One region of the Streptomyces sp. LX-29 genome, then DNA from elsewhere that is predicted to be linked to it. Evidence: riboswitches for the same ligand, from Rfam matches in the RefSeq annotation. Region 1 holds a riboswitch; each other region holds the start of a gene.

Region 1 (5,835 bases):
GCGACTGGGCCGGCATGATGATCCGGCACGGGAAGGGGCCGCGCGGCGGCGTCGCCCGGTCCGTGAAGAAGATGCGCGGCTACCTCGCCGAGCTCATCCACCGCAAGCGCAACGCCCTGGGCGACGACCTCATCTCCGGTCTCATCCGCGCGTCCGACCACGGCGAGCACCTCACCGAGAACGAGGCCGCGGCGATGGCGTTCATCCTGTTGTTCGCCGGCTTCGAGACCACCGTCAACCTCATCGGCAACGGCACCTACGCGCTGCTGCGCCACCCCGAGCAGCGGGCGCGCTTCGAGCGGGCGGTGGCCGAGGGGGACGAGGAGCTGCTCGCGACGGCGGTGGAGGAACTGCTCCGCTACGACGGACCGGTGGAGATCGCGACCTGGCGGTTCGCCACCGAGCCGCTGACGCTCGGCGGGCAGCGCATCGCCGCGGGCGACCCGGTGTTGGTGGTGTTGGCCGCGGCCGACCGCGACCCCGAGCGCTTCCGCCATCCGGACACCCTGGACCTCTCCCGCGGGGACAACCAGCATCTCGGATACGGCCATGGCATCCACTACTGCCTGGGCGCGCCGCTGGCCCGGCTGGAGGCGCAGACCGCCCTCGCGACCCTGCTGCGCCGCCTGCCCGACCTGCGACTTGCGGCCGAGGAGAGCGATCTGCGATGGCGTGGCGGGCTCATCATGCGGGGGCTGCGCACCCTCCCGGTGGAGTTCTCCGCGTCTGAAAAATGACGCGGAATCAACTATGTGATCTCTGCGTGACCTCCACTACATCGACTTGTGACTGTCAGGTGGCCGCATTATCTTCAACCCTCGACTCAGCCGCCACACGAGAGGCCCGTACGTATGCGCTCCGGCACTGGTAGACATCGCCGTCCCCGTCAGGCTCCGGCCATCGTCGTCGCAGCCGGCGTGACCGGCGCGAGCATCGCGCTGCCGCTGATGGGTGCGACCAGTGCGAACGCCGCAGACACCGCCACCTGGGACCGCGTCGCCGAGTGCGAGAGCGGCGGGATGTGGAGCGCCAACGAGGGCAACGGCTTCTACGGTGGGCTCCAGCTGACGCTCGACATGTGGAAGAGCCACGGTGGCATCGACTACGCCCCGCGTCCGGATCTGGCCAGCCGCTCGCAGCAGATCGCCGTGGCCCAGAGCATCCTGAAGGCCCAGGGGCCGAGCGCCTGGCCGGGCTGCGCGGTCAACGCCGGCCTCACCCAGGGGGGCAGCGCCCCGGAGGTGGACCCGGGCCGCACCCTGCCCCCGGAGCCCGACCCCATCCCGTCCGAGACTCCCGACCGCCCCTCCGGGGAGACGGACAAGGAGAAGGACCAGGGCGAGGAGGCCGACCGGGACGCGGACAAGGACGCGGACCAGGACGCGGACAAGGGCGAGGACCAGGACGCGGACAAGGGCGAGGGCCAGGACGCGGGCAAGGGCGAGGACGCGGACCGGGGCGCCGACCAGGGCTCGGACCGGGGCGAGGACCCGCGGGGTGACGACGACCGCGAGGGGCCCGCGGATCCCGTGGACCCCCAGGCGCCTGACGGGGGCTCCGACGACTCCGGAGGCGACTCCCGGGACCCGCGCGGCTCCGACGGCTCCGAAGGCTCCGACGGGTCGTCGGACACCGGCCGACCGGGTCAGCCCGACGAGGCGGAGCCGGGCACCCCCGGGGGCCGGGACGGCGAAACCGGCACCGGCGTGGACGAGGGCCCCGCTACCGACACCCGCGAGGGCACCGGGCGCCACCGCGGCCAGCCGGACACCCGCGCCCCTGAGGACGGCGACCAGCGCAGCGGACGGCACGCCTCGCGCGACGGCCTGGAGGGCCGGGACGGCTCCACCGGCCCCGGCGACTACACCGTGCGACCCGGTGACAACCTGTCAGTCATCGCCGAGGAGAACAAGGTTCCCGGCGGCTGGCCGGCGCTCTACGACGCCAACGAGCGCGTCGTCGGCAAGGACCCGAACGTGATCCAACCCGGACAGCAGCTGGTACTTGACGCCGAGAAGGCTCCGGAGACCGGCGCCGACCAGGACGCCACGAAGGCGTCGAAGACTCAGAAGTAGTGCTGACGAAGGCGGTTCGCTGCGGTATGCCCGAGTTTGGTGAAAGTGAGATATGGATCTCTTCGCCTATTCGGGTGTATCGCCCGTGTCCCGCCTTCGTACGCCACTTCTGACCTGCGGCGATGTGGGTTCCCCGGTCCAAACGGGGCTGAGATTCCACGGATGTTGGGGTTTGAGCTCTCCGGGGGGATGTGCTTACCGTCGTCATCGCTCGCACCGCGAGTGCCACCGACCGTCACGCCGAGTCCTGCCAGCGGTCGGAGGGATTGTCGACGCGCAAGCGCCGAAGGCAGGAGCGGGGGACCCAACGTATGTGCCGGGCCCTCCGGCTAGGGGTGAAGTCGCACGCGGTCACCGCACGCGGCCGGGCAACTCACGTGCCCGAACCCGACAGCTCACCTCGTAGGCGTCGGTGAGGAAACCCAACATGCTTCATGGCAAGGGCAAGCATCGTCGTCCCTCCAAGGTCACCCGCATCGCCACCCTCGCCGGTGTCGCCGGCGCCGCGGTCGCCGTCCCGCTGATGGGCGCCACCGCCGCCAACGCGGCCACCACCGAGCAGTGGGACCAGGTCGCGCAGTGCGAGTCCGGGGGCAACTGGTCCATCAACACCGGCAACGGCTACTACGGCGGCCTCCAGTTCTCGGCCTCCACCTGGGCCGCCTACGGCGGCACGCAGTACGCGCCCACCGCCGACAAGGCCAGCAAGTCCCAGCAGATCGAGATCGCCCAGAAGGTGCTGGCCGGGCAGGGCAAGGGCGCCTGGCCCAAGTGCGGCGTCAACCTGACCAGCGGCGGCAGCCAGGGCTCCGGCTCGGGCGGCTCCCAGGCGCACACCCCGTCGCAGAGCCAGAGCCACACCCAGTCGCAGTCGCAGGCCCAGTCCCGGCCGCAGACGCACCAGCAGTCCCAGCCGCAGGCCCGGCCCACCGCCCAGCCGCAGCCCGAGCGCACCACCCAGGCCCCGAAGGCCAACCGCTCCCAGGAGCGCCAGGCCCAGCCGCAGCAGTCCGCGCCGCGCCACGCCGCCCCCAAGACCATCCAGAAGGGCGACGGCGAGTACCAGGTCAGGGCGGGCGACACGCTGTCCACCATCGCCGCCGCGCAGCACGTCGACGGCGGCTGGCAGAAGCTCTACGAGCTGAACGACGACATCGTCGGCGACGCGGACCTCATCTACCCGGGTCAGATGCTCGACCTGCGCTAAGGGCTCCGCGGGAAGTGCCGTGACGGGCCGTCGTTCGCCTGCGGGCCCGTTGTGGCTGGTCGCGCAGTTCCCCGCGCCCCTTCAGGGCGCTGCCGAACCGCAGCCGACTTCACCAGAGCCGCTTAGCCCCCTTTTCAGGGCTCGGTTCGCCTGAGTGCGCGCGCGCCCTTCGGCTCACTCGCCGGAGTGCGCGCGGGGCCGGAGTGCGCGCCCGGCCGCAGTGCGTGCGCGGTCGGGAGTCAGGGGATCGTCCCCCTCGTCCCCACATCCCCGCAGTCCCCCTCTCGGCTGAGCCGCCCCAGCCTCAGCTGAGCCCCCACGCCGGCCCCGGCCGGGCGCGCCCCACCCCCCGTAACGGGCGCCCCGCCGGGGCCGTGCGCCTTCTCCGCTCAGCGAACAGCCGCCGATTCGCCCCACGATCAGGGCTTTTGGGGTGTGCGCCGTCTCGTCCGGCGGGCGAAGGGCGGGCACAGCGCCCCGGGCCCGTTAGGCTCGTGTCGCAGAACCCAGACACATACGAAGGAGACCCTCGTGCCGTCCATCGACGTCGTCGTAGCTCGCGAGATCCTCGACTCGCGAGGCAACCCCACGGTCGAGGTCGAGGTCGGCCTCGACGACGGCAGCACGGGTCGTGCTGCCGTGCCGTCCGGCGCCTCGACCGGCGCCTTCGAGGCCCTCGAACTGCGTGACGGGGACAAGAACCGCTACAACGGCAAGGGCGTCGAGAAGGCCGTCCTCGCCGTCATCGAGCAGATCGGCCCGGAGCTCGTCGGCTACGACGCCACCGAGCAGCGCCTGATCGACCAGGCGATGTTCGACCTGGACGCCACCCCGGACAAGTCCTCGCTCGGCGCCAACGCCATCCTGGGCGTCTCCCTGGCCGTCGCCCACGCCGCCTCCGAGGCGTCCGACCTCCCGCTCTTCCGGTACCTGGGTGGCCCCAACGCCCACCTGCTGCCGGTCCCGATGATGAACATCCTGAACGGCGGCTCGCACGCCGACTCCAACGTGGACATCCAGGAGTTCATGATCGCGCCGGTCGGCGCGGAGTCCTTCTCCGAGGCGCTGCGCTGGGGCACCGAGGTCTACCACACCCTCAAGTCGGTGCTGAAGGAGCGCGGCCTCTCCACCGGCCTCGGCGACGAGGGCGGCTTCGCCCCGAACCTCGACTCCAACCGCGAGGCGCTGGACCTGATCCTGGAGGCGATCCAGAAGGCCGGCTACACCCCGGGCCAGGACATCGCGCTGGCGCTGGACGTCGCCGCCTCCGAGTTCTACAAGGACGGCTCCTACGTCTTCGAGGGCCAGGAGCGCACCGCCGCCCAGATGACCGAGTACTACGCCGAGCTCGTCGAGGCGTACCCGCTGGTCTCCATCGAGGACCCGCTGTTCGAGGACGACTGGGACGGCTGGAAGACCATCACCGCCAAGCTCGGCGACAAGGTCCAGCTCGTCGGCGACGACCTGTTCGTCACCAACCCGGAGCGCCTCGGCCGCGGCATCGAGGAGGGCGCCGCCAACGCCCTGCTGGTCAAGGTCAACCAGATCGGCTCGCTCACCGAGACCCTGGACGCCGTCGAGCTGGCCCAGCGCAGCGGCTTCAAGTGCATGATGTCCCACCGCTCCGGCGAGACCGAGGACGTCACCATCGCCGACCTGGCCGTCGCCACCAACTGCGGCCAGATCAAGACCGGTGCCCCGGCCCGCTCCGAGCGTGTCGCCAAGTACAACCAGCTGCTGCGCATCGAGGAGATCCTCGACGACGCCGCGGTGTACGCGGGTCGCAGCGCGTTTCCCCGCTTCAAGGGCTGACGCCCTGAAGCTCGGCTTCCCGCGCTTCAAGGGCTGACGAACACCGCCGGTCACGGCGATGCGTCCAGCTTCCGTACGTCCCCGGCCGCGGTCCCGTACCGTGTCCGGGGACGTACGTGCGTATGTGTCACGGCTGACGGGGAGGCGGGAGATGGCTCGGGACCGGGATCGGTTCTCCACCGCGACCAGGCTGAAGGCGCTCGGCGGCCAGGCCGCCGCCCGGGTCTACCGCGCGCGCACCCCGCGCCGCGGCCGCCTCACCGGGCGCGCCGCCCTGCTCGCGTTGGTCCTCTGCTCCCTCGTCGTCGCCCTCGCCTATCCGACACGACAGTTCGTCTCGCAGCGCTCGGACATCGCCGACCAGCGGCGCCAGGCGGAGGAGGCGCGCGAGGACGTCAAGCGGCTGCGCGAGGAGAAGGCGCGGCTGCAGGACCCGGCGTACATCGAGCGGCTCGCCCGCGAACACCTGCACTACGTCCGGCCGGGCGAGACCGGCTACAGCGTGCTGGGTGGCGGCGGTCCGGGCGACCGCGTCGACAGCCGGGCCGCCGCCGACCAGCCCTGGTACCGCAATCTGTGGGACGGTGTGGACGCCGCGGACCGGCAGCCGTCCCGCTGACCCGCCACCGTCTCCGTCTCCCGAATCCGTCCCGGCCACCCACCGCTCCGAACCGACCGAAGAGAACCCTCCACACATGGACACGCCCCCTCCGCAGACCGAGCACACCGCGCCCACCGACG
Region 2 (5,835 bases), 2.8 Mb from region 1:
CACGGACCGGTCGGTGGGTTCGAGGTCGAACTCCAGCCGCACGACGCCGTCCTCGAAGCTGCGCTGCTGGGTGTAGCCGGCGTCCGTGAACACCTTGATCATCTTGGTGTTGGCCGGCAGCACCTCGGCCACGAAGCGGCGGATGCCGCGCTCGCGCGCCACGGCGGCGATGTGTTCGAGGAGGGCGGAGGCCACGCCCCGGCCCTGGTGGGCGTCCTGGACCAGGAAGGCCACCTCGGCCTGGTCGGGGACCGGATCGGCAGGGGGCGCGGAGCGTCCATCGAGGGTGGCGGCGGGAGACGGGCGGGCTGAGGAGCTGGCGGACATGCCGCGCTCGTCGATGCGGTCGTAGCGGACGGTGGCGATGAACTCGTCGCCGACGGTGGCCGCGAGGCCGACCCGGTCCACGTAGTCGTGGTGGGTGAAGCGGCGGACGTCGCGGTCGGAGAGCCGGGGGTAGGGCGCGAAGAAGCGGTAGTACTTCGACTCGTCCGAGACGTGCTCGTAGAAGCTGACCAGCCGCTGCGCGTCGTCGGGGGTGATGGGACGGATCTGGGCGGTGCCGCCGTCGCGGAGCACCACATCGGCCTCCCAGTGGGCCGGGTAGCGATGGCGGTCCGGTGCTGACGGCGTCTCCATGGGCACAGCGTACGGGCAGCTCAGGCCCGGGACATCGGCCGTTCGGCCCCGGGTCCCGGCCGGACGGCCGATGTCGCCCGGCCCCCGACTCAGGGCGTCGGGGCGGCGGGCGTTGGGCGTTTGGGCGCCGGGCGTTGGGCGGCGGGCGGGGGGGCGTTGGGCGGGGGGCGTTTGGGCGCTGGCCCCGGAAGCCGGGCGGCGGGCGGCGGGCCCCTGGGCGTTAGGCGGCGGGCCCGGAAGCGGGGCGGCGGGCGGCAAGCCCCGGGTGCCGAGCCCGAAAGCCGGGCGTCAGGCGTCGCAACGCGGGCGTCAGACGTCAGGCGTCGAGCCCCGGGTGCCGAGCCCGAAAGCCGGGCGTCACGTCGCGCGCGTCAGGCGGCGGCGTCGGGCATCGCGTCGCGGGCGTCGGGCGTCGGGCGCGCCGGGCGTCGACCGGGGCGGACCACCCCCGACCCCGTGAGACACTGGTCTAGACAACCTCAGTGACTGGAAACGACTCGAAGGGTTTCACCATGGCTGAGCGCCGCGTCAACGTCGGCTGGGCCGAGGGCCTGCACGCCCGCCCCGCGTCCATCTTCGTCCGTGCGGCGACCGCCGCCGGGGTCCCCGTGACCATCGCCAAGGGCGACGGTCAGCCGGTCAACGCCGCTTCGATGCTCGCCGTGCTCGGCCTGGGCGCCCAGGGCGGCGAGGAGATCGTGCTCGCCTCCGAGGCCGCCGACGCGGACGCCGCGCTGGACCGCCTGGCCAAGCTGGTCGCCGAGGGCCTGGAGGAGCTCCCGGAGACGGTCTGAGCCACCGGCACGGTGGTGGTGCGGAACGATCGGGGGCGGCTTTACGGAGCACGCCCCCCATTCGTCTCCGAAACCCCTCCGGTCAATCCACTCCGCACGACGACAAGGCCGCGCGCCCGGCTAATCCGGGCACGCGGCCTTGTTTTCACTCGAAGGCGATCGCGCCGCGAAGCCACGGATTCCCCGCGACGGAAATCGCCATTCTTCATATGCCATGTGTATACGGCCCACGTGTTAATTCCGAGCGCTCGCCGTGTTGTGGGATTGTTTCGAATCCCTCACGGCGGCGGCCGGTGCCACGGCCGTGAACGGGCGGCGGAGCCGGTACTCGGCGAGCGAGCGCTCCGCGTGCAGCGCGGCCAGCGAGCGGGCCCGCTCGGCGTCGCCTCGGGCCACGGCGTCCACCAGCGCGCCATACCCCTCCCACGACTCCACGGCCCGCACCACCGCGGGTTCCGCACGCGGCGGGCCGGGGCGTGAGGCCGGGGCGGCGGGCGACGCGGGGCCGGCCGGCTCCAGCGCGTACATCCAATCGATCTTCCGCCGCAGCTGCACCAGCAGCCCGGCCAGGCTCGGGCTTCCGGAGGCCTGCGCCAGCGTCTCGTGGAACCAGTCGCAGAGCGGGCGCAGCTCGGCGAGCTGACCGCGACGCGCCCGTTCCTGGCCGAGCCGCACCAGCCCGCGCAACACCTTCAGATGCGCCTCGGTGCGCCGCTGGGCGGCGCGCGCGGCGCCCAGCGGCTCCATCAGGGCGCGGATGTCGAGCAGGTCGGCGACCTCTTCCGGCGAGGGCTGCGCGACGCACGCCCCGGCGTGCCGGCGGCTGGTCACGAAGCCCTCGGACTCCAGGGTGCGCAGGGCCTCCCGCACCGGCACCCGCGAGACGCCGTAGCGACGGGCGAGCAGTTCCTCGGTCAGCCGCGCGCCGGGCGCGAAGGCGCCGGAGACGATGTCGTCGCGGATCGCCGTACACACCGCATGGGCCGAAATCCGACGGCCGCCCTGGAACACAGTCGAATCGCCGTTCACTTCCGGTCCCGCATGGTCGAACCTCCGCCGTAATCCCCGCTAAACGCAGCTGATTGACGTGTGATCCACAAACTCTATTCCACGTGGCCGGAATTTCCGACGGCCCGAGTGATTTCATGGCTATTTTTTGGCCATGCCCCGGAGGGCACACGCGTAAGGCCCCGGCCGGGGGCCGGGGCCTTGCGGGGGAAGTCCGCCGTGCGGCGGCGGGTCAGATGTTGACGCCGTGGTGGCGGAGGTAGCTCACCGGGTCGATGTCCGAGCCGTACTCCGCGGTGGTGCGCGCCTCGAAGTGCAGGTGCGGACCGCTGGAGTTGCCGGTGCTGCCGGAGAGGCCGATCTGCTGGCCCGGGGTGACCGTCTGGCCGACGGAGACGCTGAGCGAGGACAGGTGGCCGTACTGGGTGTAGGTGCCGTCGTTCATCTTGATGACGACGTTGTTGCCGTACGCGCCGCCCCAACCGGCCTCGACGACGGTGCCGGAGCCGACCGCGCGCACCGAGGTGCCGGACGCCGCGTGGAAGTCCACACCGGTGTGGCTGCCGGAGGACCACATGCCGCCGCCTGCTTGGTAGGAGGTGGAGACGTAGGAGCCCTCGATCGGCGACACGAAGGTGTTCAGCCGCTTGCGCTCGGCCTCGCGGGCGGCGCGCTCCTTGGCCTCGCGCTCGGCCTTCGCCCTCGCCTTGGCCTTCTTGGCCGCGGCCTCGGCCGTGCGCTTCGCCTCGGCGGCCTCGCGGACGGCCTGCTTGCGGGCGGCCTCCTCGGCCTGCGCCTTGGCGGCGGCCTCCTGGGCCACGTTCTCCTGGGTCTGCGCCTGGGCGTCGATCTGGTCGGCCATGTGCTCACCGACGACGATCGCCTGGTTGAGGCCGGTGTCCTCCAGGCGGTCCGGCTCGCCGGAGGGCGAGGCGGCGAACGCGGGGGAGGCGACGGAGGCGACGACGCCACCGATCGTGGCTATCCCGGCGATGTTCGCGCCCGTACGGGCGGCGGAGCGGGGACGACGGTGCTTCCCGGTGGCACGGGTGAACGCCATGGGGTGGCGTACTCCTTTCCTTCCTTCGCCTACCGGGTTAGCTGACGGGTTCGGAGCAGGAAGGTCTCCTACGAGCACCTCCGGAAAGGCGCCCGATTCACCCCAGGGGGATATGGGTCCCCGGCTCCCCTGGCTCGTGCCACGGGACTCGGCGATGGTCGCTCGCTGCCGCGGGTGCGGCTCACGCATGACGAGCAACCGCACCGACGCTAGAGGCGAGTTCTTTCGTTCACCAAACAGATCAGCGTTTTTGTTGCGCTCGCCACACACACAGACAGGCAATCTCTCCAATAAAACGGACATTTGACGGATGCCAAGCCGTGATCTGGGACCCAGGTCGGCGCGGGCGGGCGCGGGCAGCGAAAGAGGGGCCCTGACGTCCCGTCGGACGTCGGGGCCCCTCACCGGACCTCACATCGCGTCAGCCGATCGCGTGCGCGCATCGCGCCAGCCACATCACGTCAGCCACATCGCGTCAGCGCGTCGCACCGGCCGATCGCGTCAGCGCGTCGCGTCAACCGGACACGACGCGCACCTCGCCGATGCCGAGGGCCCGCACCGGCTCCTCGATGGCCGAGGCGTCACCGACGAGCACCGTGACGAGCCGGTCCCCCGGGAATGCGCTCACCACGGCCGCGGTCGCCTCCACCGTGCCGGTCTCCGCCAGCCGGGCGTAGAGCTTCCCCTGGAAGTCGTCGGGGAGCTGCTGCTCCACCTGGTCGGCCAGGGTGTTGGCGACGGCCGCCGCCGTCTCGAAGCGCAGCGGCGCCACGCCCACGAGGTTCTGCACGGCCGCCTCGCGCTCGTCGTCCGTCAACCCCTCCTCGGCCAGCGTCCGCAGCACCTTCCAGGCGTCCTCCAGCGCGGGCCCGGTCACCTCGGTGGCCACCGAGCCGCTGATGGCGAGCATCGCGATGCCGGAGACGCCCGCGGTGGCGGGGTCGACCGAGCGCAGCACCTGGCCGAAGGCGCGCACGCCGTAGGTGTAGCCCTTCTCCTCGCGCAGCACCCGGTCGAGGCGCGAGGTGAGGGTGCCGCCCAGGCAGTAGGTGCCGAGCACCTGAGCGGGCCACACGCGGTCGTGCCGGTCGGCGCCGACCCGCCCGATGAGCAGCTGGGTCTGCACCGCGCCGGGCCGGTCGACGATCACCACACGGCCGGTGTCGTCGGCCGTGATCGCCGGGTAGGAGCGCTTCCGAGCCGGCCCGCCGGTCCAGGAGCCGAGGGTGTCGGCGAGCGCCTGGTCGAGGTCGAGGTCGGTGAAGTCGCCGACGACCACGGCGGTGGCGCTGGCCGGCCGCACGTGCGCCTCGTAGAAGGCGCGCACGGAGGCGGCGTCGATGCGCGCGACGGTCTCCTCGGTGCCCTGGCGGGGCCGGGACATCCGGACGTCGGCCGGGAACAGCTCCTTGGACAGCGCCATCGAGGCGCGCCGAGCCGGGTTGGCCAGCTCGTGCGGGATCTCGTCCAGTCGGTTCTGGACCAGCCGCTCCACCTCGCCGTCGGGGAAGGCGGGGGCGCGCAGCGCGTCGGCCAGCAGGCTCAGCGCCTTGTGCAGCCGGGAGGCCGGGACCTCCAGCGACACCCGGACGCCGGGGTGGTCGGCGTGCGCGTCCAGGGTGGCGCCGCAGCGCTCCAGCTCGGCCGCGAACTCCTCCGCGTCGTGCTTGTCGGTGCCCTCGGACAGGGCGCGCGCCATGATGGTGGCGACGCCGTCCAGGCCGGCCGGCTCGGCGTCCAGCGGCGCGTCGAGGCTGATCTCCACCGCGACGACCTGCTGGCCGGGGCGGTGGCAGCGCAGCACGGTCAGGCCATTGGGCAGCGTGGCGCGCTCGGGCGCGGGGAACGCCCACGGCTTGGCCAGACCCGGCTTGGGCTGCGGGTGGAACGTCATGGTGGCGGCGGTGTCGCTCACTGCGCCGACTCCCCTTCTTCCGTGGTGCCGGCTTGCTTGCCGGCGGCGTTCTCGGCGGCGTCCGCGGCGTCGGCCGCGTTCTCCTCGGTGTCGGCCCCGTCGGCGGCCGCGGCCTGCTCGGCCGGCTGGACGGGCTCGTAGACGAGGACCGCGCGGTTGTCGGGGCGCAGTCGCGCGGCGGCCACCGCGCGCACCTCCTCGGCGGTGACGTCCAGGACCCGGTTGACGGCGGTGAGCGCCAGCTGCGGGTCGCCGAACAGAACGGCGAACCGGCACAGTTCGTCGGCGCGCCCGCCGACGGTCGCCAGCCGGTCCAGCCACTCCCGCTCCAGCTGCGCCTGGGCGCGCTCCATCTCCTGCGGGGTCGGCCCTTCCGCGGCGAAGCGGGCCAACTCCTCGTCGACCGCCGCCTCGATGTC
Region 3 (5,835 bases), 2.2 Mb from region 1:
CGACCCGCGGCGGTCTCCCCTCGGCGGCCAGCAGTTCGGCCAGGGACCGGGCGGAGACCGGGGCGAGGTCGTCGCCGTGGGCGGCGGGGCCGCCGGTCGTCACGGTGCTCATGCCGCCTCCCCCGCGACGCCGTCGGACCCCCGGTCCGGCCGGCCGGTGAGCGCGAGGAAGACCTCGTCGAGGCTCGGCTGGCCCAGCGAGAAGGTGTCCACGAGGATGCCGCGGCGGGCCAGTTCGGCGAGGACGTGCGCGGCCCTCTCGGCGGCGTCCCGGTCATCGCCGTCGCCGACCCGGGCGGCCAGCGCCAGCGGGTCGGGCTCGCGCTGCACCTCGGCGCCGAGCGCCAGCTCCAGGATCCGCGCGGCCTGCGCCCACTGCTCGGGGTCGCGCAGCCGCAGCCGCACCGAGCCCGCGCCGACCGACGCCTTCAGCTCGCCCTTGGTGCCCTCGGCGATCACCCGCCCCCGGTCGATGACGGCGATCCGGGACGCCAGCTGGTCGACCTCGTCCAGATACTGCGTGGTCAACAGCACCGTCGTGCCGTGCGCGACGATCGCGCGGACGATCTCCCACACCTGGTTGCGGCTGCGTGGATCCAGGCCCGTGGTGGGCTCGTCCAGGAAGAGCAGGTCGGGGGCGTTGAGGAGGGAGGCGGCGATGTCGAGCCGGCGCCGCATGCCTCCCGAGTAGTTCTTCACCTGCCGGTCCCCGGCCTCGACCAGGCCGAACACCTCCAGCAGCTGCCCGGCCCGCTCCCGCGCCGCCTTCCGGGAGCGGCCTGTCAGCCGGCCCAGCAGCATCAGGTTCTCGGTCCCGGTGAGGTCCTCGTCGAGCGAGGCGTACTGGCCCGTGAGGCTGACCCGGCCGCGCACGGTGTCCGCCTCCCGTACGACGTCATGGCCGAAGATCCGGGCTTCGCCGCCGTCCGGGCGCAGCAGCGTCGCCAGCATCTTCACGCTGGTGGTCTTCCCGGCGCCGTTCGGCCCGAGCACGCCGTAGACCGTGCCCGCGGGAACGGTCAGGTCGACCCCGTCCACGGCGCGGTTGGTGCCGAAGCTCTTGACCAGGCCCACGGCCTCGATCGCCGGGCCCGACGAAGGGGCTCGTCTGCTCATCTTCCGGTCCCTCCCGAGTCGTCCGGGTCTGTCGTGGAGCGCCTGGGCACGCGTCCGGTGGGTCGTGCTCCGCCGCCCCGCCCCGACGCCCACGGCCGGGGCACCGCCCCGACTCCCGTCATCCGAGGATGGGGCAGGAGGGGCGGTCAGGGGATGCGATCGGTCGAACACGCGCGGCCCACCGGGCCCCTCACCCCTGGGGGACGCTCCCGGCGGTGGCCTTGAGGGTCTCGGGGTGACGGTTCAGCTGGTGCAGCACGAGCATGCCGCCGATGCCGGGGACGAAGGCGCGCCAGCGGACGCCCGTCGAGCCGGCGACGGTGGACGCGAAGGTCATCGCGATGACCACCAGATAGGCGGAGCCGTGCACCGGGCCGCCCAGTGAGGTGATCACCTTGACGTGGGCGGTGAACAGGTTGGTGAAGAGGATCAGGATGGAGGCGGCCTCCACCGCCGCCGCGATCCGCAGGGCACGCATGTTCCTCACACTCCCGTCGTGGAGCCGGGGCGAACGATCATCAGGACCACCACGACCGCCCACAGCAGGTTGAAGACCCCGGTGACCATCGCCAGTCGAGCGGCGGCCGTCCGGAGCCCCTCGCCGGCGGCCGCGCCCTCGGGCGCGCTCCCGGCCTCGCCGGCGGTCCCGGACTCGCTCCCGGCCACGGCCTCACCCTCGGACCCGGTTCCGGCCCCGGCCATCGCGAGCAGCCGCTGCTGATGAGGGATCACGGCCACGGCGAGCATCACGGCGGCGACCGCGGTGAGGATCATCGACACGATCAGCCAGGCGTCGCCGAGGACGCCCAGTTGCGCCCCGGTGGCGATGCCGAAGACCGGCACGACGAGCCCGGCGACGGCGTAGCCACGGCAGACCCGGTGCAGGAACGCCGCGACACCGGCGGCGCGCCGGTCCTCACCGTCCATCACCGACTGCTTCGCGTAGCGCGGGAACAGCGAGGCGGCCAGGGTGATCGACCCCACCGCGACGATGGCGGCTAAGACGTGGACGGACAGAAGCAGCTTGGTCACGTGCGTGCCTCCAAGCGAACTCAATAAGTTGACAGCCAATAGGTAGCACACCTACATCTTGGCTGAGTACGCTTCGCGGATATGAAGGCAGACGCGGTACGAGGTCACCTCGACGGACTCCTGCTCGCCGCGCTCGAAGAGGGCCCCCTGCACGGTTACGCGATCATCGCCGCCGTACAGAAGCGCAGCGGCGGGGCGCTCGAGTTGCGCACGGGCACCATCTATCCGGCGCTGAAGCAGTTGGAGCGGCTCGGACTGCTGCGCAGCAGCTGGGACTCGGTGGGCGAGCGTCGGCGACGCTGCTACGAACTCACCGAGGCGGGGCGTCGGACCCTGGACCATGAGCGCACCGCCTGGCGGGAGTTCACGACGGCGATCGGCTCGGTCCTGAACCCCGCCCCCGCGTCGCCCGGGCTCGCCACATGAGTGCGGCGCCGAGCACCGACGGTCCCTCCGACGACCCCATCGAGCGGTATGTCGCGACCCTGTCGGCGGCGCTGCAGGGACCGGCGCGCGACAAGGCCCGGCTGGTCGAGGAGATCCGCGACGGCCTCGACGACGCCGTGGCGGCGCACACCTGCGAGGGGGTCCCCTACGAGCACGCCGCCCACGCGGCCATCACCGAGTTCGGCTCGCCGGACAACCTGGTGCCCAGCTGTCAGCGGGAGCTGACGATCGCCCAGGCCCGGCACACCGCACGGGCCGCCGCGCTGGCGGTGCCCTTCGCGATCGCCTGCTGGCTGGTGATCCGGACGGCCGGCGACGACCGTGCGTGGGAGCTGAGCCGTGCCACGCAGCTGCTGACGGCGCATCTGGTCGGCGTCGCCGCCACCGCGGCGGCGCTGGCCGGCGCGACCTGGGCGGCCACCGGCCCGCTCGCCCGCTGGCTGCCCACCCCACCCCGGCTGCCGCTGGCGGTCGCCTGGACCGGCACGGCCGCGAGCGTGGCCATGGCCGTCACGGCGCTGGTGCTCGTCACCCTGTCGGTCGCGGTCACGAACTGGCCGCTGGCCGTGGCCGCCGGTCTGCTCGCGGCGGCGTCGCACGCCGTGGTGGCGGCGTCGGCCCGCACCTGCCGCCGGTGCGCCCGCCTCCGCGCCCCCTCCTAGCCGTCCGCCGATTTCCGTTCCCGGGATATCCACCGCCGGGCCTTTCCCCGGGAATCCCTCCGGCGATGCGTCGTCAGATTCCGCATTCGCCGCCGATAACCCCGGGTCGCGACGGACCACTCCGCACACCGGATCACTCCACGGACAAGGCGCACCCGCCCCCGATGCGGCTGATCACGCCGCACCTCCGCGCGAGGCGGCGATCCAAGCCGTTTGCCAGCCCTCACTCCCTTCGCATCAGCACCCCTTCTGCTTTGCCAGTGCATAGAGAAGACGCCCGCTGACGCGCCCCACGGGGGGCGATCCCCCACCACCGCGGCGAGCACGGGTCGGGAGACCCCCGGGACATCTGCCGAAAGTCCCAGGGAACCGGACAGATGGAATCGGACTCTTAGGACTTAGGGCACATAGTTACCGCCGGTGACTGAGGTCACAGGTTTGCTGGCGGGAATGTCACTCACTGCCCGCCTTCAGCACACTTTCCGTCCACATTGTCACGCCGTGCAGCACCCGGACGGCATTCCGCAAGATCTTCTTTCGCTCTCGGGAAGAGATCCAGAGCGCAGCGTGACAAAAACCCCCGGAAAGGTCCCGAGTCGATCTTTTCCGGAAATCCCGACGCTTGTGGGCCGCGAAATCCATGTGTTTTGGTTACGGCCGTTCCCTTCGCAATCACTGCGGGGGAACCCAAAGCCGGAACGCCTAGTCCTGCCGCCGGCCGAGGAGTGTCCACGAACACACGACGGCAGGAGCGGGGGACCCAGGTAAGTCGCCGGGTCGCGCCACGAAGCGCGACACGGCTTGGGGTGAAGACGTGCCGCGGCCCATGAGGCCGCTCAGGGCACGGCCGGGCAACTCCAGCCCGAACCCGACAGCTCACCTCGCAGGCGTGGGAGAGGAACACCCCTATGTCTGTCGGTCGTCACCGTCGTATCACCCCTGGTCGCATCGCCAAGCTTTCCCTCGCTCTCGTCGCCGGCGGCGCCGGCATCGCGATGCCGCTCGTGGGTGCCACCACGGCCAGCGCCGCGTCCGTCGAGACCTGGGACAAGGTCGCGATGTGCGAGTCCACCGGCAACTGGAGCATCAACACCGGCAACGGCTTCTACGGCGGTCTGCAGTTCACGCAGTCCACGTGGGAGGAGTTCGGCGGCACCGCGTACGCCTCGCGTGCGGACCTCGCCACCAAGGACCAGCAGATCGCCATCGCCGAGAAGGTGCTGGCCGTGCAGGGCCCCGGCGCCTGGCCCGTGTGCTCCGTCAAGGCGGGCCTGACCAAGGGCGGCCCGGCCCCGGCCATCTCGCCCGACGGTGACACGGCCACCTCCACCCCGGCCCCCGCCGCCCCGGCGCCGGCCGCCCCGGCCGAGGACGCCAAGCCCGCCCCGGCCCCGAAGGACGACGTCCCGTCCGAGGCCGCGAAGAACACCGAGTACACCGTCGTCGGCGGCGACTCGCTCTTCTCGATCGCCCAGGCGCACGACGTCGAGGGTGGCTGGGAGGCCGTCTACAAGGCCAACCGCGAGGTCGTGGGTGCCAACCCGAACCTGATCTTCCCGGGTCAGAAGCTCTCCCTCCAGGGCGAGGCCGCGAAGCCCGCCACCGGCGAGGCCGCCCCCGCCGAGGCTCCGGCCGCTCCGGCCCCGGCCGCCCCGGCTGAGGCCCCGGCCGCCCCGGCCCCGGCCGAGGCCCCGGTCGCCTCCGGTTGGACCGCGCCGGTCGCCGCCCCCCAGGGCACCCCGTACCACCAGGCCGGTTCCGCCTGGTCCAGCGGTTACCACACCGGCGTCGACTTCCCCGTCGCCACCGGCACCACCCTCAAGGCCATCGGTGACGGCGAGGTCGTCTCCGCCGGCTGGGGCGGCGCCTACGGCAACGAGGTCGTCATCCGCCACGCCGACGGCAAGTACAGCCAGTACGCCCACCTGTCGCAGCTGTCCGTCTCGGTCGGCCAGACCGTGACCGGCGGCCAGCAGATCGGCCTCTCCGGCTCCACCGGCAACAGCAGCGGCCCGCACCTGCACTTCGAGGTCCGCACCGCTCCGGGCTACGGCTCCGACATCGACCCGATCGCCTACCTGCGCTCGCACGGCGTCAACATCTGAGTCTGAGCATCACCCGAAGTGCCCGGTCCGCCCCACGCGGACCGGGCACTTCGGCGTTTCCGCGCCGGTAGCCTCTCGGCCATGTCCTTCGAGAGTGCCCGGCCCGCTCCCGTTCCCCCGCACGGCGACGCCCCGGCCCGGGACGGCCGTACGGTCCCCGACCGGGACGAGGCCGCCCGGCCCGGGGAGCCCGCGGCCGCTCCCCGGTCACCCGCGCCCCGGCGGTCCCCACCGGCCCGGCCCGCGCGGCGGTCCCGGCGCGAGGGACTTCCCTGGACCGTCCTGGCCTGTCTGCTCTGCGCCTGCGCCGTCAGCGCGCTCTTCCTGCCCGTCGCCTTCCACGAGGACCGCGCCACCCAGGAGTGCGGCTCCGTCCTGTCCCCGCATGTGGCACGGCAGGGCGGCGGCGAGGCGCGCTACGGCCACGAGTGCGCCGCGCTGCGGACCCAGCGCCTGGGGTACTCCGCCCTCTT
Region 4 (5,835 bases), 2.4 Mb from region 1:
GACCATCGGCGGCGTGAAGCGGATGGGCGGCGGTGAGCGCTTCGACGTGGTGCAGCCGCACAACCACTCCGCGGTGCTCGGCACCTACGCCAACGCCACCGAGGCCGACGCCCGGGACGCCGTCGACGCCGCCCTGGCCGCCGCCCCGGCCTGGCGCGCGACCTCCTTCGACGACCGCGCGGCGATCATCCTGCGCGCCGCCGAGCTGCTGGCCGGCCCCTGGCGCGAGACGATGGCCGCCTCGACCATGCTGGGCCAGTCCAAGACCGCCCAGCAGGCCGAGATCGACACCCCCTGCGAGCTCGTCGACTTCTGGCGCTTCAACGTCGCGTACGCCCGCCAGATCCTGGCCGAGCAGCCCCCGGCCAACGCGCCGGGCGTGTGGAACCGCATGGACCACCGCCCGCTGGAGGGCTTCGTCTACGCGATCACCCCCTTCAACTTCACCGCGATCGCGGGCAACCTGCCGACCGCCCCGGCCCTGATGGGCAACGTGGTCGTGTGGAAGCCGTCCCCGACGCAGACGCACTCCGCCGTGCTGCTCATGCAGCTCCTGGAGGAGGCCGGCCTGCCGAAGGGCGTCATCAACCTGGTGACGGGCGACGGCCTGGCCGTCTCCGAGGTGGCCCTGAACCACCGCGACCTGGCGGGCATCCACTTCACCGGCTCGACCAAGACCTTCCAGCACCTGTGGAAGACGGTCGGCAACAACATCGAGAAGTACCGCTCCTACCCGCGCATCGTCGGCGAGACGGGCGGCAAGGACTTCGTGGTGGCGCACCCGAGCGCCGACCGCGCCGCGCTGAAGACCGCGCTGACCCGCGGCTCCTTCGAGTTCCAGGGCCAGAAGTGCTCCGCGTCCTCGCGCGCGTACATCCCGGCCTCCATCTGGAACGACGGCTTCAAGGAGGAGTTCGCGGCCGAGGTCGACGGCATCACCATGGGTGACGTCACCGAACTGTCGCACTTCATCGGTGCCGTCATCGACGACCGCGCCTTCGCCAAGAACAAGGCCGCGATCGACCGCGCCGCCGCCGACCCGAGCTGCACGATCATCGCCGGCGGCAGCTACGACGACTCGGTGGGCTACTTCGTGCGCCCGACCGTCATCGAGTGCACGGACCCGGAGAACGAGGTCTTCAAGGCGGAGTACTTCGGCCCGATCCTCGCGGTGTACGTGTACGACGACAGCTCGGACGAGAAGTACGACGAGATGCTGACCCAGATGGAGTCGGTCTCGGACTACGCCCTGACCGGCGCGGTCATCGCCAACGACCGCGCCGCCGCCGCGTACACGATGGAGAAGCTCCGCTTCGCCGCGGGCAACTTCTACATCAACGACAAGTCGACCGGCGCCGTCGTCGGCCAGCAGCCCTTCGGCGGCGGCCGTGCCTCCGGCACCAACGACAAGGCGGGCGCCCCGCAGAACCTGATGCGCTGGACCCTGACCCGCGCCATCAAGGAGACGCTGGTCCCGCCGACGGACTACCGCTACCCGCACATGGGCTGAGCCCTTGACGGCTGACGGCACGTCCGTCCCAAGACACCGCCCCCCTGCCGGTCCTCACGCCGGCAGGGGGGCGGTTTCCATTGCGGCGCCGCCGCACCGCAAGGGAGATGTGCGTCTGGCCTGACCTCCTTGGTCTACCTGACCCGGCCGTACCAGACCTGGCTGGTCCAGATCTTCTCCAGCCGCACCGACTTGCCGGGCTTCGGAGAGTGCCAGATCTTGCCCTTACCGGCGTAGATGCCCACGTGGTAGACGTTCGAGCCGGAGTGGAAGAACACCAGGTCACCCGCCTTGCGGGAGCCCCTGGAGATGTGCCGGGTCTTGTTGTACTGCGAGGCCGCCGTGCGCGGCAGCTTCTTGCCGGCCTTCTTGTACGAGTACTGGGTGAGCCCCGAGCAGTCGAAGGCGTTCGGCCCCGTGGCGCCCCAGCGGTAGGGAGCCCCCTTCTTCGAGGCGGCGACCTTCAACGCCGTCTTGGCCGGTGCCGGCTTGGCCTGGGTGGCCGCCTGGGCCTCGGCCGACATGACGGGCACGAGGGCGGTCGCGGCGACAGCCGCGGTGGTGAGGGCACAGGTCGCCCCGGCCTTGGAGATGAGCGCGGGTATGCGAGTACGCGGAGAACGCGTGGACATGCAAAAGCCCTTCGTCATCCGCCTACGAAAGATGACCTGTCGGGTTCGGGCTGACAAAGTTGCCCGGCCACATGCGTGGCTTCACCCCAAGGGCCACCGGTTTCGTGGCCCGTCGTGCTTGGGTCTCCCGCTCCTGCCGAACTCGTGGTTCCGAGCGTGGATCCGAGCGGTGGCAGGACTCGGCGTCCGCCCGGATCGCCCCGTCGGGATGACGGGGACTGAACAACGGTTATGGATACTGCGTCATGAACGGCCGGAATACCGAGCTGAAACGATCACTTGTGAACTTATTCACGGCTTAGCACGCCGGGCGCGCCACGCCCGTCATGACGGAAGTAGGGGGATTTTTACGGTGACTGAGCGGGCGTCGACGGACCGCCCGTAACCCGCCCGTGACCTGGGAACCGGGCCCGGCGCACAACGGGTCGTCATCGGTCAAGCCGAGATGGCGGTTGGCGGGGCGTCAGCCGCGACGCCCGGCACGCTCGCGCCGGGGATGAAAGGGGCCCGCCAGCACCGAGGCGGTGGCCATCGCGGCGGCGCTCCGACGCGTCCTCGGGCGCTCGTCGGGGGCGCTCGACAGGGGGCGCCCGGCGGCAGCCGGCTGCGTGGCGCACCGCGGGGCCGCCCGGTGGAACCCGCCGGTCGGGCATGGGCGACGACTCCGCGCGCCGCGCCCCGACGCGGAGGCGCGCGGAACCCACGGCAACGACACGCTTCGAGCCGTCCGGCCGCCCGGCGCCCCGGCCACCCGGCCGCGGTGCCACCCGGACAGGCGGGCCACCCGGACAGGCGGGCCACCCGGACAGTCGAGCCGTCCGACAGAGATCAGGCCCCTGGGCGCACCCGCCCCGGTGGGTCGCCGCCCGACCGGGGCACCGCATCCGGCCCCGCCCCCGGCGGAACTCCACGTCTCAGATAGTAGGACGTCCGACTAATTGTGCAGACAGCCCGGCTCCGCTGGCTTACGTTGGTGTCAGCCGAACATGTCGCTCCATCCAGCGACGGCGGATGCGGCCCGGTGCTGGCGCAGGTGACCCCTGCCGCACCCGGCCCCCGCCCCTCACGGCTTCATATCCACCTTCTCGGGGCTCTCAACAGCAAGAGGAGACGTGACCATGGCCGAGACCGCCGTCCGCCGCGCCCGCCACACCGTCCGCCGCAAGACCGACCACCTCGACGCCGACCGGAAGAACGCCGCCGCCGCGCTGCAGCGGGCGCTCGACCGCCGCGACAACGGCGGCGCCACCGGTCACTGAGGTCGGACGCGGCGCGGGCGGGTGATCGTGAAGTGGTCGACCCGCTCGCCCGACTCCGCGAGCGTGGTGACCCTCATCCGCGGGGCGCGCCCGCCCGGATCGACCTCCACCGCGAGGAACGAGAAGCCGGTGTAGCGGACCCGCGACCACTCCACCTGTTCCGGGCTCTTCTGCCGACCCCTGGTCCAGTGGTAGGTGTCCACGTGGTCCAGGTCCTTCTCGTGTCCCTCGTAGCTGTCGGGGACCGGGAAGGAGTACAGCCGGGCGCCGGCGCCGCCCGCGGTGGCGTAGACGATCCCGTCGCGCGTGGGGTCGGTCTCCCCACCGATCGGCACCGGACGGGACTCCCCGCCACGCCGAATGGCGTCGGTCCGCTCGTAGACGTGGTTGTGTCCGTTGACCACCAGGTCCACCCCGTGCTTCTCGAAGAGCGGCACCCAGGCGTCGCGGACGCCGCCGTCCGAGGCGTGCGCGCTGGTGGTGGAGTACGCGCAGTGGTGGAAGAAGACCACGATGAAGTCGACGCCGGGGGTCTTCCGCAGCTCCCCCAGCCGGCGGTCCAGCCAGCGGGTCTGCCTCCCCTCGGTGTACCCCCGGTTGGCGGGGATCTCGTGCGAGACGTCGTTGGCGTCCAGCGCCACCACGGCCACGTTCCCGTAGACGAAGGAGTAGACGCCGGGCGCCGTGCGCGGGTCGGGGCCGTTCTCGGGCAGTGACCAGCGGGCCAGCTGACCGCCGTAGCCGTCCGGGGAGTACCACGCCTCCATGTCGTGGTTGCCGGTCGTGACCATCCACGGGACCCGTGCGGCCACCGACTCGGTCTGTGCCAGGAACTGGTCCCAGAGCCGCGCGTCATAGGTGTCGTCGGTCCCGCCCTGCCCGGAGGAGTCCGCGTAGCAGATGTCGCCGGCGTGCAGATGGAAGGACGGGTTCTGACCCAGGATCAGCTGGTCGTTGGCGAGCGCGTCATAGCTGATGCCCTGGTCGCCGAAGGCGGTGAAAACGAACCTCTCGGCCTGGGCGGGGGCGGTGCGGAAGGTACCGAGGGAGGAGAAGCGGCGCGGGTCGGCCGGGTCGGAGCCGTCGTGGCCGACGCCGTAGTAGTAGGTGACACCCGGGCGCAGCCCGTCCAGCGCGGCGTGCAGGTAGTACTGCTCCACCGCCGGGAGCCGGTCGCTGAGCGGCGGGGTGTGCAGCCGCCGTACCTCCGCCTCGATCCTGCGACTCAGCTCCCAGGGCTTGAGACCGACGCGGACGTACGGCTTCCGCACCGCCAGGGGCACCTGCCAGGAGATCCGCATCTGGGTGCGGGGATCGGCGCCGAACGCCAGGTGGCGCCCGAACGGGGCCACCAGCGAGCCGTCGACCCCGCCCACCGCGACGGAGCGGACCCGTGTCGGCGCGGGGGCCGGCCGCTCCGCGCCGCACGCGGCCCCGCCCAGCGCCACCGCGCCGGCCATGGCCCCCGCTCCGGCCGCACCGGTGCGCAGCACCCGCCGCCGGGAGAACCTGGCGCGCAGGTAGGCGTGCTGCTCGGCCATCGACATACGGTCCGCGAGCTGCCGGGGGATGCCGGTGCGTGGTGTGTCCATGCGTCGAAAGGTCCCAGGGGCCGCCGACCTCCAGCCGTACGGCGGGTGAACGGAGCTCGTACGGGCCGGCATCGGCCTTCCACGCCTCGACCGACTGTCCGAATGGCGGACGATGCGTGTCAATCATTGGGACGCGGAGTAGGGTCCCGGTATGTCTCGCAGCATTCGCCTCGCAGTGATCCCCGGTGACGGTATCGGCCAGGAAGTGGTGGCCCAGGGCCTCAAGGTCCTCACCGCCGTGCTCCCCCAGGACGTGAAGCTGGAGACCCGGGAGTACGACCTCGGGGCCCGGCGCTGGCACGCCACCGGAGAGACCCTGCCGGACGCCGAACTGGACTCCCTCAAGCAGCACGACGCCATCCTGCTGGGCGCCATCGGCGACCCGTCGGTGCCCTCGGGGGTGCTGGAGCGCGGGCTGCTGCTGAAGCTGCGCTTCGCCTTCGACCACTACGTCAACCTGCGGCCGTCCAAGCTCTTCCCCAACACCGCCACCCCGCTCGCCGGCCGCCCCGACATCGACTTCGTCGTGGTCCGCGAGGGCACCGAGGGCCCGTACGTCGGCAACGGCGGCTCGCTGCGCACCGGCACCCCCGCCGAGGTGGCCACCGAGACCAGCCTGAACACCGCCTACGGGGTGGAGCGGGTGGTCCGCGACGCCTACGAGCGGGCGAACGCCCGGCCGCGTAAGAAGCTCACCCTGGTCCACAAGAACAACGTGCTGGTGCACGCCGGCCATCTGTGGAAGCGGATCTTCGACGCGGTGGGGCGGGAGTACCCGGACGTCACCACCGACTATCTGCACGTCGACGCCGCGACGATCTTCTTCGTGACCCAGCCGGAGC

The links. A riboswitch is a leader RNA that binds a small molecule or an ion and turns the genes downstream of it on or off. The one in region 1 is predicted to bind cyclic di-AMP.
Positions count from the first base shown of each region.
Region 2: another riboswitch for cyclic di-AMP. It lies ahead of LRS74_RS08145 (M23 family metallopeptidase); the one in region 1 lies ahead of LRS74_RS20050 (transglycosylase family protein).
Region 3: another riboswitch for cyclic di-AMP. It lies ahead of LRS74_RS10430 (transglycosylase family protein); the one in region 1 lies ahead of LRS74_RS20050 (transglycosylase family protein).
Region 4: another riboswitch for cyclic di-AMP. It lies ahead of LRS74_RS09410 (C40 family peptidase); the one in region 1 lies ahead of LRS74_RS20050 (transglycosylase family protein).

Region 1 is NZ_CP089746.1:4,647,498-4,653,332, forward strand. Features, by position in the region: gene LRS74_RS20040 (cytochrome P450) at 1-737, shown strand, start outside; gene LRS74_RS20045 (transglycosylase family protein) at 918-2,075, shown strand; cyclic di-AMP (ydaO/yuaA leader) riboswitch at 2,347-2,499, shown strand; gene LRS74_RS20050 (transglycosylase family protein) at 2,503-3,282, shown strand; gene eno (phosphopyruvate hydratase) at 3,814-5,094, shown strand; gene LRS74_RS20060 (septum formation initiator family protein) at 5,246-5,713, shown strand; gene LRS74_RS20065 (DUF501 domain-containing protein) at 5,790-5,835, shown strand, end outside.
Region 2 is NZ_CP089746.1:1,891,854-1,897,688, forward strand. Features, by position in the region: gene LRS74_RS08130 (GNAT family N-acetyltransferase) at 1-639, opposite strand, end outside; gene LRS74_RS08135 (HPr family phosphocarrier protein) at 1,152-1,433, shown strand; gene LRS74_RS08140 (GntR family transcriptional regulator) at 1,668-2,444, opposite strand; gene LRS74_RS08145 (M23 family metallopeptidase) at 2,674-3,501, opposite strand; cyclic di-AMP (ydaO/yuaA leader) riboswitch at 3,511-3,665, opposite strand; gene LRS74_RS08150 (pitrilysin family protein) at 4,016-5,416, opposite strand; gene LRS74_RS08155 (pitrilysin family protein) at 5,413-5,835, opposite strand, start outside.
Region 3 is NZ_CP089746.1:2,468,054-2,473,888, forward strand. Features, by position in the region: gene LRS74_RS10400 (ABC transporter permease) at 1-112, opposite strand, end outside; gene LRS74_RS10405 (ATP-binding cassette domain-containing protein) at 109-1,116, opposite strand; gene LRS74_RS10410 (hypothetical protein) at 1,307-1,594, opposite strand; gene LRS74_RS10415 (hypothetical protein) at 1,600-2,148, opposite strand; gene LRS74_RS10420 (helix-turn-helix transcriptional regulator) at 2,230-2,574, shown strand; gene LRS74_RS10425 (permease prefix domain 1-containing protein) at 2,571-3,257, shown strand; cyclic di-AMP (ydaO/yuaA leader) riboswitch at 3,947-4,160, shown strand; gene LRS74_RS10430 (transglycosylase family protein) at 4,166-5,362, shown strand; gene LRS74_RS10435 (hypothetical protein) at 5,444-5,835, shown strand, end outside.
Region 4 is NZ_CP089746.1:2,222,269-2,228,103, forward strand. Features, by position in the region: gene pruA (L-glutamate gamma-semialdehyde dehydrogenase) at 1-1,510, shown strand, start outside; gene LRS74_RS09410 (C40 family peptidase) at 1,645-2,142, opposite strand; cyclic di-AMP (ydaO/yuaA leader) riboswitch at 2,146-2,309, opposite strand; gene LRS74_RS09415 (hypothetical protein) at 3,261-3,401, shown strand; gene LRS74_RS09420 (metallophosphoesterase family protein) at 3,395-4,993, opposite strand; gene LRS74_RS09425 (3-isopropylmalate dehydrogenase) at 5,145-5,835, shown strand, end outside.